DNA from 3 places in the Peribacillus sp. NPDC006672 genome. Region 2 is predicted to be linked to each of the others. Evidence: a T-box and tRNA genes for the amino acid it is inferred to sense, from the RefSeq annotation. Region 2 holds a T-box; the other regions hold tRNA genes.
The links. The T-box of region 2 lies ahead of argS (arginine--tRNA ligase). A T-box ahead of a tRNA ligase gene usually reads a tRNA of that ligase, here a tRNA-Arg.
Positions count from the first base shown of each region.

Region 1: it encodes a tRNA-Arg, which carries the amino acid that the T-box ahead of argS (arginine--tRNA ligase) is inferred to sense. The anticodon was not compared.
Region 3: it encodes a tRNA-Arg, which carries the amino acid that the T-box ahead of argS (arginine--tRNA ligase) is inferred to sense. The anticodon was not compared.

Region 1 is NZ_JBNNOR010000001.1:263,852-267,134, reverse strand. Features, by position in the region: gene ACQKKK_RS01350 (DUF2087 domain-containing protein) at 1-370, opposite strand, end outside; gene ACQKKK_RS01345 (hypothetical protein) at 1,258-1,458, opposite strand; tRNA gene ACQKKK_RS01340 (tRNA-Arg) at 1,674-1,747, opposite strand; gene ACQKKK_RS01335 (metallophosphoesterase family protein) at 1,922-2,434, opposite strand; gene ACQKKK_RS01330 (XTP/dITP diphosphatase) at 2,437-3,048, opposite strand.
Region 2 is NZ_JBNNOR010000004.1:293,337-296,619, reverse strand. Features, by position in the region: gene ACQKKK_RS09310 (fatty acid desaturase) at 148-1,179, shown strand; gene ACQKKK_RS09305 (response regulator) at 1,271-1,816, shown strand; T-box leader at 1,884-2,102, shown strand; gene argS (arginine--tRNA ligase) at 2,138-3,283, shown strand, end outside.
Region 3 is NZ_JBNNOR010000003.1:255,119-258,401, forward strand. Features, by position in the region: gene whiA (DNA-binding protein WhiA) at 1-651, shown strand, start outside; gene ACQKKK_RS07115 (HPr family phosphocarrier protein) at 672-929, shown strand; gene clpP (ATP-dependent Clp endopeptidase proteolytic subunit ClpP) at 1,035-1,643, opposite strand; tRNA gene ACQKKK_RS07125 (tRNA-Arg) at 1,929-2,000, shown strand; gene rpoN (RNA polymerase factor sigma-54) at 2,329-3,283, shown strand, end outside.

The DNA of each region.
Region 1 (3,283 bases), on a different contig from region 2:
GCCGCTCTTTCTCTTTCAACACAAAGCGATGGTTACGAATCGTGGAAGAACTTCCAATCCCCATTTCCTCTTGAACCTCAGCATCATTCTTCCCCTGGTAAAAAAGGCGAAGAAGGCGATTTTGGTGGTCCGTAAGACCTGTAAGTTTTTTATCCAGATCAATCAAGTATTCAAAAACGGAACGGTGTGCATGCTCAATATGAATCCGCATATACCTCTCAGCTTCATAAAGAACCCCCTCTTCCGGATATACTATCCCCTTTTCAATTGTATTTCCGCACAGTAAACAAATATACTGGTTCCCTCCTTCGATATACCCTTGTTTAAGCTCATCCTGAGATGCGCTCCAAAACATTTCAGCGTCCTTCATAAAACCAAACACTTCCTCATAAAGTTTATAATATACTAAACATAATATTAATTTGTTTATAATATGTCAATGTTTTTTCGTTTTTTTATAATTGCACCAAAGTATATACGGATTATACCAGCATTCTTGAAAGTCGGAAGGGATTCATAAAACGAGGGTGACAGGTAAAGTGAACAAGTTTTCCGAGGGGGGCGGGTGATCGACCTTTCTCCATTCAACCAAGTTAATGATCCCCCTGGTACTATTCCGCTATAATGCATTGAATAATTGAGCGTAAATGTCGAAATATAGCCTTCATCTATCTTATCTAAATAATATGCTATATAAGAGCGAAAAAGCTTTGGATGAGGATATATCATTGAAAGATGAAGATGAACACGAACCGATTGTTTCTTCAAACCAAACCATAACCCCGGTTTACATTTGCCATTACATTATTTATCTGAACAATTCAAGGTCTCACTGACAGAATTACGCGATAAAATTGAAATACTTTTACAAAAACAAATCAAGTATGCATCAACTTAGTGAAGAAGATCATAAAAGTCCAAACCTTAAATAGAACTTGATAAATATAGAAAAAGACATCATGCTGCAGTTTGTAGACACAAGGGTTATATCTTTGGAATGGGTGTGCTAGACTCATGCGGGAAAAGCGCGTCCAGGGGAGACGCCGCGAGCGGACCGCCCGCGGAAAGTTGAGAGCCTCGAGGCAATGTTCAAATTGTACAAACCTAAAAAAACACCCCGTAAATGTTAGTTTCGTGTCTAACATTTACGGGGCAGTTCAAGTTTATCTACAGTCTGAAGCATCCATGATTGGATGCCTTTTTCTATGGGGCATATGAAATTCCTAGTATAAGTCCTTCGTTAAAGCTTATAAAATATTAGCTTGGCACAAACTTAAGTATTCCTTCCAGATAAACACCTTGTTCTTTTCGCGAGCATTCCCTCAACTTGATTCTTCCCTCTTTTTCTAGCTCCTTGGCTAATTGGACCACCTTAGTTCCATCTTCGGATATTTCGACTGAAAAGAAATTGCCCCGAGTGGAAGTTTGAATGAACTTGAATAATCGATCTTTATTCATTTAAACATCTCCTTATTTATAACAAGTTCGACACAAAAGATCATCCACCTGCGATAAATATGAAATAAAAAACTTCTTACAATCAGTATTGATTCAATGGATGCAAAAGGAAATGCATTTTTTCTACGTTCATTCCATATTCCCTCGTTAACTAAAAGCGGCACAGAAAAAGTAAAAAAGCCAAAACCTTAAAAGGTTTTGGCTTTTTACGTTAGTGTCCCAGGAGAGATTCGAACTCCCGACCGACGCCTTAGAAGGGCGTTGCTCTATCCAGCTGAGCTACTGAGACGTTTATGATATAAGTTGCGGTAAAACTTATGTATTACCTTAACTGTTCCCTTAGGACACTTCTTATTATAGTAGGATATGAAAAGAAAGTCAACGGTTTTTCATAAAAAGTTTTTTTCTTTTTTTCATGAACCAGGAAGCGGGGAAAAACGCTTCCTGGTCATTATACATGAAGTCATCCCATTTGATAAGCATTTCTTAGTTCCTCAACGATTTTTCCTTCAAGGTCATAATAGGTGATTTCGAGTTGGCCTGTTCCCATTTCCAAAATGGCATAGGTTTTCTCTTTTCGTCCACGCGGCTGGCGTATGCTTCCCGGGTTGATGAAGAGCTTGCCGTCAATCAATTCGGAACCTGCAGCGTGGGAATGACCAAAACAAATAATATCCGCTTCAGTCTCTTCACTTTTATATGATAAATTCATCAGGGTCATCTTTATGTTATAGAGGTGTCCATGAGTAATGAAAAAACACTTGCCTGCGATGTTCTCCACAATGTCAGTCGGATATGCCGAATCATAGTCACAATTCCCGCGTACGGCTAAGAAATCGGACATATGAGGATCATTTCTTTCCAGCTCTGAATCACCGCAATGGATTACGGCAGAAACTTCTTGTTTATGACGGTCGGTTATCATGCTGATTTCATGAGTTAGGCCATGACTGTCACTCATTATTAGCACTTTCATCGTCACTTTCCTTCTTCCCTTTTTAGAAATAAATCAAGCTTTTCATCTAGCGTCCTCAATGCGCGGGCACGGTGGCTGATTTGGTTTTTTTCCTCTTTTGTCAATTCGGCGTTTGTTTTGCCCTGCTCTTTAACAAAAAAGATTGGATCATAACCAAATCCATTCGTTCCTGAAGGCTGTTCTGTAATCAAGCCCTCCATCGTTCCCGATACAGTAATCGTTTCCTGGTTGGGCGACGCGAGTGCCAAGGCGCAATAAAATCTCGCCGTTCTTTCCTCTTCCGGCACTCCTTCCAGTTCCCTGAGGACTTTTTCCGTGTTCGCTTCATCACTCTTGGACTCTCCAGCATAGCGTGCAGAATATACGCCCGGACGGCCATCCAATGCATCTACAATCAATCCGGAATCATCCGCAATGACAAAGTGGCCTAGCTGATGGGCGATGGCCTCTGCTTTCAGGATCGCATTTTCTTCAAAAGTTGTACCTGTTTCCTCCACATCCGGTGCATCCGGTACATCGAGAAGCGTTTTGACTTCATACCCTTTAGCAGAGAACAAGCTTTCGAATTCCTTGGCTTTCCCTTTATTTTTCGTTGCAATGATTACTGACTTCATTCTTCATTTCACCCTTTTTGTATTTTATCGGCTATGGCTCGTGATATGTAATGTAAAAGCCGTTTTTTTCTCCAGTTCCCCGCAATTGAATGAATTCACCGCTGCCTGTCATGATGAAATTCAGATAACAAGGGCCGCTGAATCTTCCAGATAATTTAAGTCTAACACAACTCCCGCTTCTTCAATAACCCCGAAAATTGTAGCCGCCAGAAATTTTTAGCTGAAAAACTGCCAG
Region 2 (3,283 bases):
TTTTTGACAGTTTTTTTTGTTTTCCGTCGAAAATATCTTGTACATGACATTTGTCATCTTCTAGTCATGACACCTGGTACTAATAAAATCAGGTTGATTTCTTTATAATAAGAAATAACGACAAATAAAGGGAAGTGCAATTGATTAATGACCATACAAAATACTAAAAACTTGAGAAAACAAATTGCTCCTTTTGAAAAATCAACGACAAAGGAAAGTATATGGCAGATCATCAATACGTTAGGGCCGTTCATCATTTTATGGTACCTAGCATATATAAGTCTTTCCGTTTCTTATTGGTTAACTTTAATTCCAGCTGTGTTGGCTGCTGGCTTTTTGACAAGAATATTCATAATTTTTCATGATTGTACGCATCATTCATTTTTCAAAAGCCGCCGTGCGAATAGAATAGTCGGTACGATCATGGGTGTTTTGACTTTATTCCCGTTTGATCAATGGGGACATGAGCATTCTGTTCATCATGCAACAAGCGGTAATTTAGATAAGCGGGGTACTGGGGATATTTGGACCCTTACGGTGGATGAGTATTTGGCTGCACCGCTTAAACTTCGTTTTGCCTATCGTTTTTATCGCAATCCATTGGTTATGTTTGGTTTGGGACCAATTTATGTTTTCCTTCTTAAAAACAGATTTAACCGTAAAGGTGCTAGAAAGAAGGAAAAAATGAATACGTATTTGACGAATGTAATAATCGTCGCTTTAGTGGCATTGCTTTGCTTGGCAGTAGGCTGGCAGTCGTTCCTTCTGGTACAAGGTTCCATCTTCATGATTTCTGGTTCAGTGGGCATTTGGCTGTTTTACGTCCAGCATACATTTGAGGACTCTTATTTTGAAGAAAATGAGGAGTGGGAATATGTATTGGCAGCAGTGGAAGGAAGTTCTTTTTATAAGCTTCCAAAACTGATGCAGTTCCTTACTGGTAATATCGGTTACCATCATGTTCACCATTTAAGTCCAAGGGTACCTAACTATAGATTGGAAATGGCGCACAATAATACGCAGCCTTTAGAGAACGTTCCAACGATCACTCTTGCGACAAGCTTGCGCTCACTCCGTTTCCGTTTATGGGATGAGAAAAACAAGAGTTTTGTTGGCTTTAAGGACATAAAATATTTAACGAAAAAAAGTGTTTCCGTTCAAGTGAAATCTGAATTGTAACGTTCATGAATCATTCCAGACTCCCTTAATAATCCTTGGATTTGGGGGAGTCTTTGGTTCATATAACGACTCAATAAAGGAGAGAACTTAAATGATCCGAATTGTCATTGCAGAGAATCAGCAAATGCTGTTAGAGGCAATTAGTTCTCTACTCAATCTTGAAGAAGATATAGAAATTGCCGGGCAAGCCAGTAACGGAGAAGAAGCGATTACTCTTGTGCACCAATTAAAGCCGGATGTTTGTATCATGGATATGGAGATGCCTGTAAAGAGCGGGCTTGAGGCAGCTGAAGCTTTAAAGTCATTTGAATGTAAAGTGATTATTTTAACGACATTTCGAAGGACCGGTTATTTTCAACTTGCTTTAAAAGCTAATGTAGATGGTTATTTATTGAAGGATAGCCCGAGTGAAGAGTTAGCCTGCTCGATTCGCAGCATAATGGATGGCAAGCGAATATACTCCCCTGAACTTATGGATGAGTCTTCCAACAATAATGCCCGGGAAATGGGTGTGTTAGGCCTGTTAGCCGATGGTCAATCAAAAATGGAAGCGTCTAATAAGCAAAGCGACACAATAGGGACCGTAAGGAAATATTTTTCGACCATCAAGGATAAAATGAAGTTACCGGCTGGTTAGGATTTGTTTCCTAAATCCTGTTGACACGTTTTTTTTAATTGTGTACGATGGATTAAATTATAATATTGAAAATTCTATGATAAAGAGAGTAGTTCATTTTGAAATGGAAAGCGAGTTAGGGATGGTGTGAGCCTAATGCAGGACGGATGAATGAAGCGCACTTTGGAGAAATTTCTTGAAACGTCCAGTAGAGAACATCGGGGAGTCACCTCGTTAACAATTGAAAGTGGTCACAATTTGTGGCAACTAGAGTGGTACCACGGGAAACTATGCTCTCGTCTCTTATTTAGAGACGGGGGCTTTTTTGTTTAGGAGGGAAAAATGACGATGAATAAACCAATTGCAGCCTTAATTTCAACTGCTTTGAACAATGAAATGCCAACAAGTGAAATAGAAAAATTAATGGAAAAGCCTAAATTGATGGAGTTAGGTGATGTCGCCTTTCCATGCTTTACTCTTGCAAAAAAGTTAAAAAAGTCACCTCAAGTGATTGCGTCTGAAATAGCTGAACAATTAAACAGTAAGTTGATCCAAGAAGTGAACGTAGTGGGTGGTTATCTGAACATCTTCGTCAATCAACAGATGGTGACGGAAAATGTGTTGCAAACGATATTAAATGAAAAGGATAAGTATGGCGGAAAGCAGTCTGTACAGGAAAATGTCGTGATTGATTATTCATCCCCGAATATTGCCAAGCCTTTTTCCATGGGGCACTTACGCTCAACAGTCATAGGAAATGCACTGGCTAACATTGCTGAAAAAAATGGCTACAATGCCGTGCGTATTAATCATTTAGGGGATTGGGGCACGCAATTCGGCAAATTGATTGTCGCGTATAAGCTGTGGGGAGACAAGGTGGCAATCGAAGCTTCCCCGATTCAGGAATTATTGAAAATCTATGTGAAGTTCCATGAAAGAGCTGAAATGGATGAATCGTTGAATGAACAAGCACGCGCTAGCTTCAAGTCGCTTGAAGATGGGGACGAGGAGGCACTGGCGCTATGGAAATGGTTCAGGGATGCGTCTCTAAAAGAATTTGATACAATTTATGATTTATTAGGCATCCGTTTTGATTCCTATTCCGGCGAAGCGTTTTACAATGACAAAATGGATGTTGTTGTTGAGAAACTAAATGAAAAAGGTTTACTTACCCTATCAGAAGGTGCCTATGTCGTGCAATTGGAAGATATGCCGCCTTGTTTGATTACGAAAACGGACGGTGCGACACTTTATGCCACGCGTGATCTAGCCGCAGCATTGTATCGTAAAGAAAAGTATGAGGCGAAGAAAACATTTTATGTTGTAGGAAATGAACAATCCCTGCACTTTAAACAACTCTTTAACGTCATTGGAAAAATGGGGTACGATTGGTCAAATGATTTACAGCACGTAGCATTTGGCATGATGTTAAAAGACGGTAAGAAAATGTCGACACGTAAAGGGAAAGTCGTGCTGCTTGCGGATGTT
Region 3 (3,283 bases), on a different contig from region 2:
ATTTTAGGCGACGGCTTTGAAATTCTCCATGCTATATCCGACACTATTGTTGGGAAGAAATGCTGTAAGCGTTCATACCTAAGAGGTGCATTTCTTGCGGGAGGTTCGGTGAATAACCCGGAAACGTCTTCCTATCACCTTGAGATTTTCTCACTTTATAAAGAGCACAATGATGCCCTTTGTGAGCTAATGAATAAGTTTGGCTTGAAGGCCAAGACGCTTGAACGCAAAAAAGGGTACATCATTTATTTGAAAGAAGCCGAAAAGATCGCTGAGTTTTTAAGCATAGTTGGTGCCCATTCAGCCTTATTAAGGTTCGAGGATGTACGGATTGTCCGTGATATGCGTAATTCAGTAAATCGACTTGTGAATTGTGAAACAGCCAATTTGAACAAAACGATTGGTGCCTCATTGCGCCAGGTTGAAAATATCCATTACATTGAGGATACGGTAGGACTAAACATTTTACCAGATAAGCTCCGGGAAATTGCAGAGCTTAGGGTAGCATTTCAAGATATAACCTTAAAAGAACTTGGAGAAATGGTATCAGGAGGAAACATCAGTAAGTCAGGGATTAATCACCGATTACGCAAGATTGATGAAATAGCTGACAGGCTCCGTGGGGGAGAGGCTATTGCTGCGAAAAAATAAAGCTAACAGGGGAGATCAAGATGGTGGAAAAACAAGTTGAAGTAAAACTGAAAACAGGTTTGCAAGCTCGGCCGGCCGCTCTTTTTGTACAAGAAGCTAACCGCTTTCATTCGGATGTTTTTCTTGAAAAAGAAGGAAAAAAAGTGAATGCGAAAAGTATCATGGGATTAATGAGCCTTGCCATCAGTTCTGGCGTGTCCGTTAAGTTAATCGTCGAAGGACGCGATGAAAAGGAAGCAATAGAGGCATTGGAAGAGTTCATTCAGCAAGAGGGATAAAAAAGGAGGATGCCGACAAGCATCCTCTTATTTTTTTATAGTTTTCACATAATAGAAAAAGGACTCAAAAGTCGCTTAATGCAACTTTCGAGTCCTTTTGTATTATTATTTAGAGTCTTTTTTATCTTCAAGATTGCTGCGAGTGATTACTTTGTCAATTAAGCCATATTCAAGAGCTCTTTCAGAGGTCATGAAGTTATCACGTTCCGTATCTCTTTGTAGGACTTCAATAGGTTGGCCAGTACGTTCTGCCAAGATTTGGTTCAGCTTATCTTTCAAGTGAAGGATACGGCGGGCAGCAATTTCAATTTCCGTTGCTTGACCTTGGGCTCCTCCAAGTGGTTGGTGAATCATGACTTCACTGTTTGGCAACGCATAACGTTTGCCCTTTTCACCAGCAGCCAATAGGAATGCACCCATGGAAGCGGCCATACCGATGCATACAGTGGATACATCAGGTTTGATATATTGCATAGTATCGTAAATGGCCATACCGGAAGTAATGCTTCCACCTGGGCTGTTGATGTATAAAGTGATATCTTTTTCAGGATTTTCTGCTTCTAAAAATAGTAATTGAGCAACAATTGAGTTGGAAACATTATCGTCAATTCCACTTCCTAGCATAATGATCCGGTCTTTTAATAAACGGGAGTAAATATCGTAGGCACGCTCCCCACGACTTGTTTGTTCGATAACTGTAGGAATTAAATTCATGTTCATTTCCTCCTTCGATTAAGAGAATCATTTAAATTCTTTATGTATGTATGATACACTTTTTGGTCAATTTAGGTCAAACAAAACAAACCCTATAATGGATAATTTGTTCGACAATTTTCTGGCATGTCCCCTTCCCGATTAGATTTATTTATAATTATGCCGCACAGGGATGAATTTCCACATTACCCATAATACCCAAAAGGTGAAGTTTTAAACCTGATAACCCTTGCAAAGGATGGGATTCTATCATATAATGAAGTCTGTCGAAAAAAATTTTATTTCGCCCTCGTAGTGCAACGGATAGAACGCAAGCCTCCGAAGCTTGAAATGCAGGTTCGATTCCTGCCGAGGGCATTACCAATCTCCTGCTTAATAAAGTAGGGGATTTTTTATTGGTCAATTCGATGAAAGGCATCAAATAATTCCTTGCGATTTTTGATGGATTTACTCGATTTTCGTAAAATTCCATCGAATCCTGGAATTTCACTCCCTGCCTCAAACTATTCACCCCTACCATTGAAAAATGGTGATTTTTCAATAAAAGTAGTTGTTAAAATCGCATTTCTAACATATAGTATTTAAAACAAATACACTATTCAGAAAAAAACGTAAGCGTTTTCATGGGTTTTTGTGTAGAATTTTCTCCTGATAATGTAAAATGGAGTGGGGGAGGGATGAATCGATGAGCATGAATATGAAAGCAGGACTTTTTCAACAGCAAACATTAAAGATGGCAATGACCCAGGAGCTTATGCAAGCAATTACATTGCTGCAATACTCCTCACAGGAGCTATCGGCATTCTTAGAAAATAAAATGGTGGAAAATCCATTACTGTCCCTAGATCAGCCAACATCTTCTTTATTTCAGCCAACCTTTGACCGGAAAAAGGGAAAACGGACTCTTAAAAATACGTATGATGCCAACTATTGGATTGAACAAATCAGTGAAGATACATTATCGCTTGAACAGCATGTCATGTCCCAGGTGAATCACCAGCAACTTTCCGGTGAACAGCAGAAGGCGATGCTGCTATTAATTCATAATCTCGATGAAAACGGTTACTTAAGGACTCACCTGGAGGATATATGTGTTCCAGGCATATCTTCAGTCGTTTTGGAAGAGAGCCTTTCGATTTTACAGCAACTTGAGCCGCATGGAATTGCAGCTAGGAATCTTCAAGAGTGCCTTTTACTTCAGGTAAAAGCAGAAGGGGTGAATCTGCTGGCAGAATCGATCATAGAAAACCATTTCCTCGATTTTGCTGAAAAGCGTTGGAAGGACTTAAGTAAGAGAATCGGTGTTACAATGAAGGAGATTCAAGAAGTCTTTGATTATGTCCAGACGTTAAACCCGCGTCCAGCTTCACTCTTTTTTCAGGAAAAACCTTCTTATATAGTGCCGGATGTGGTCGTGGAGGTTCGTGATGGGGTATTGCTTGTAGGGAATTATGATGGCAACTCACCCAATCTTAATGTGGATAAAGGGTATTTAAACCGAATGAAGAGCCATAAGGACCAGGGAGTGCAAAAGTTCATCCAGGATAAGTGGCAGGAATACCAATGGATCTCTAGAGGGATACAACAGAGAAAAGAAACGATATTGAAGGTTATTCAGTGCATCGTCGAAAAACAGCCGG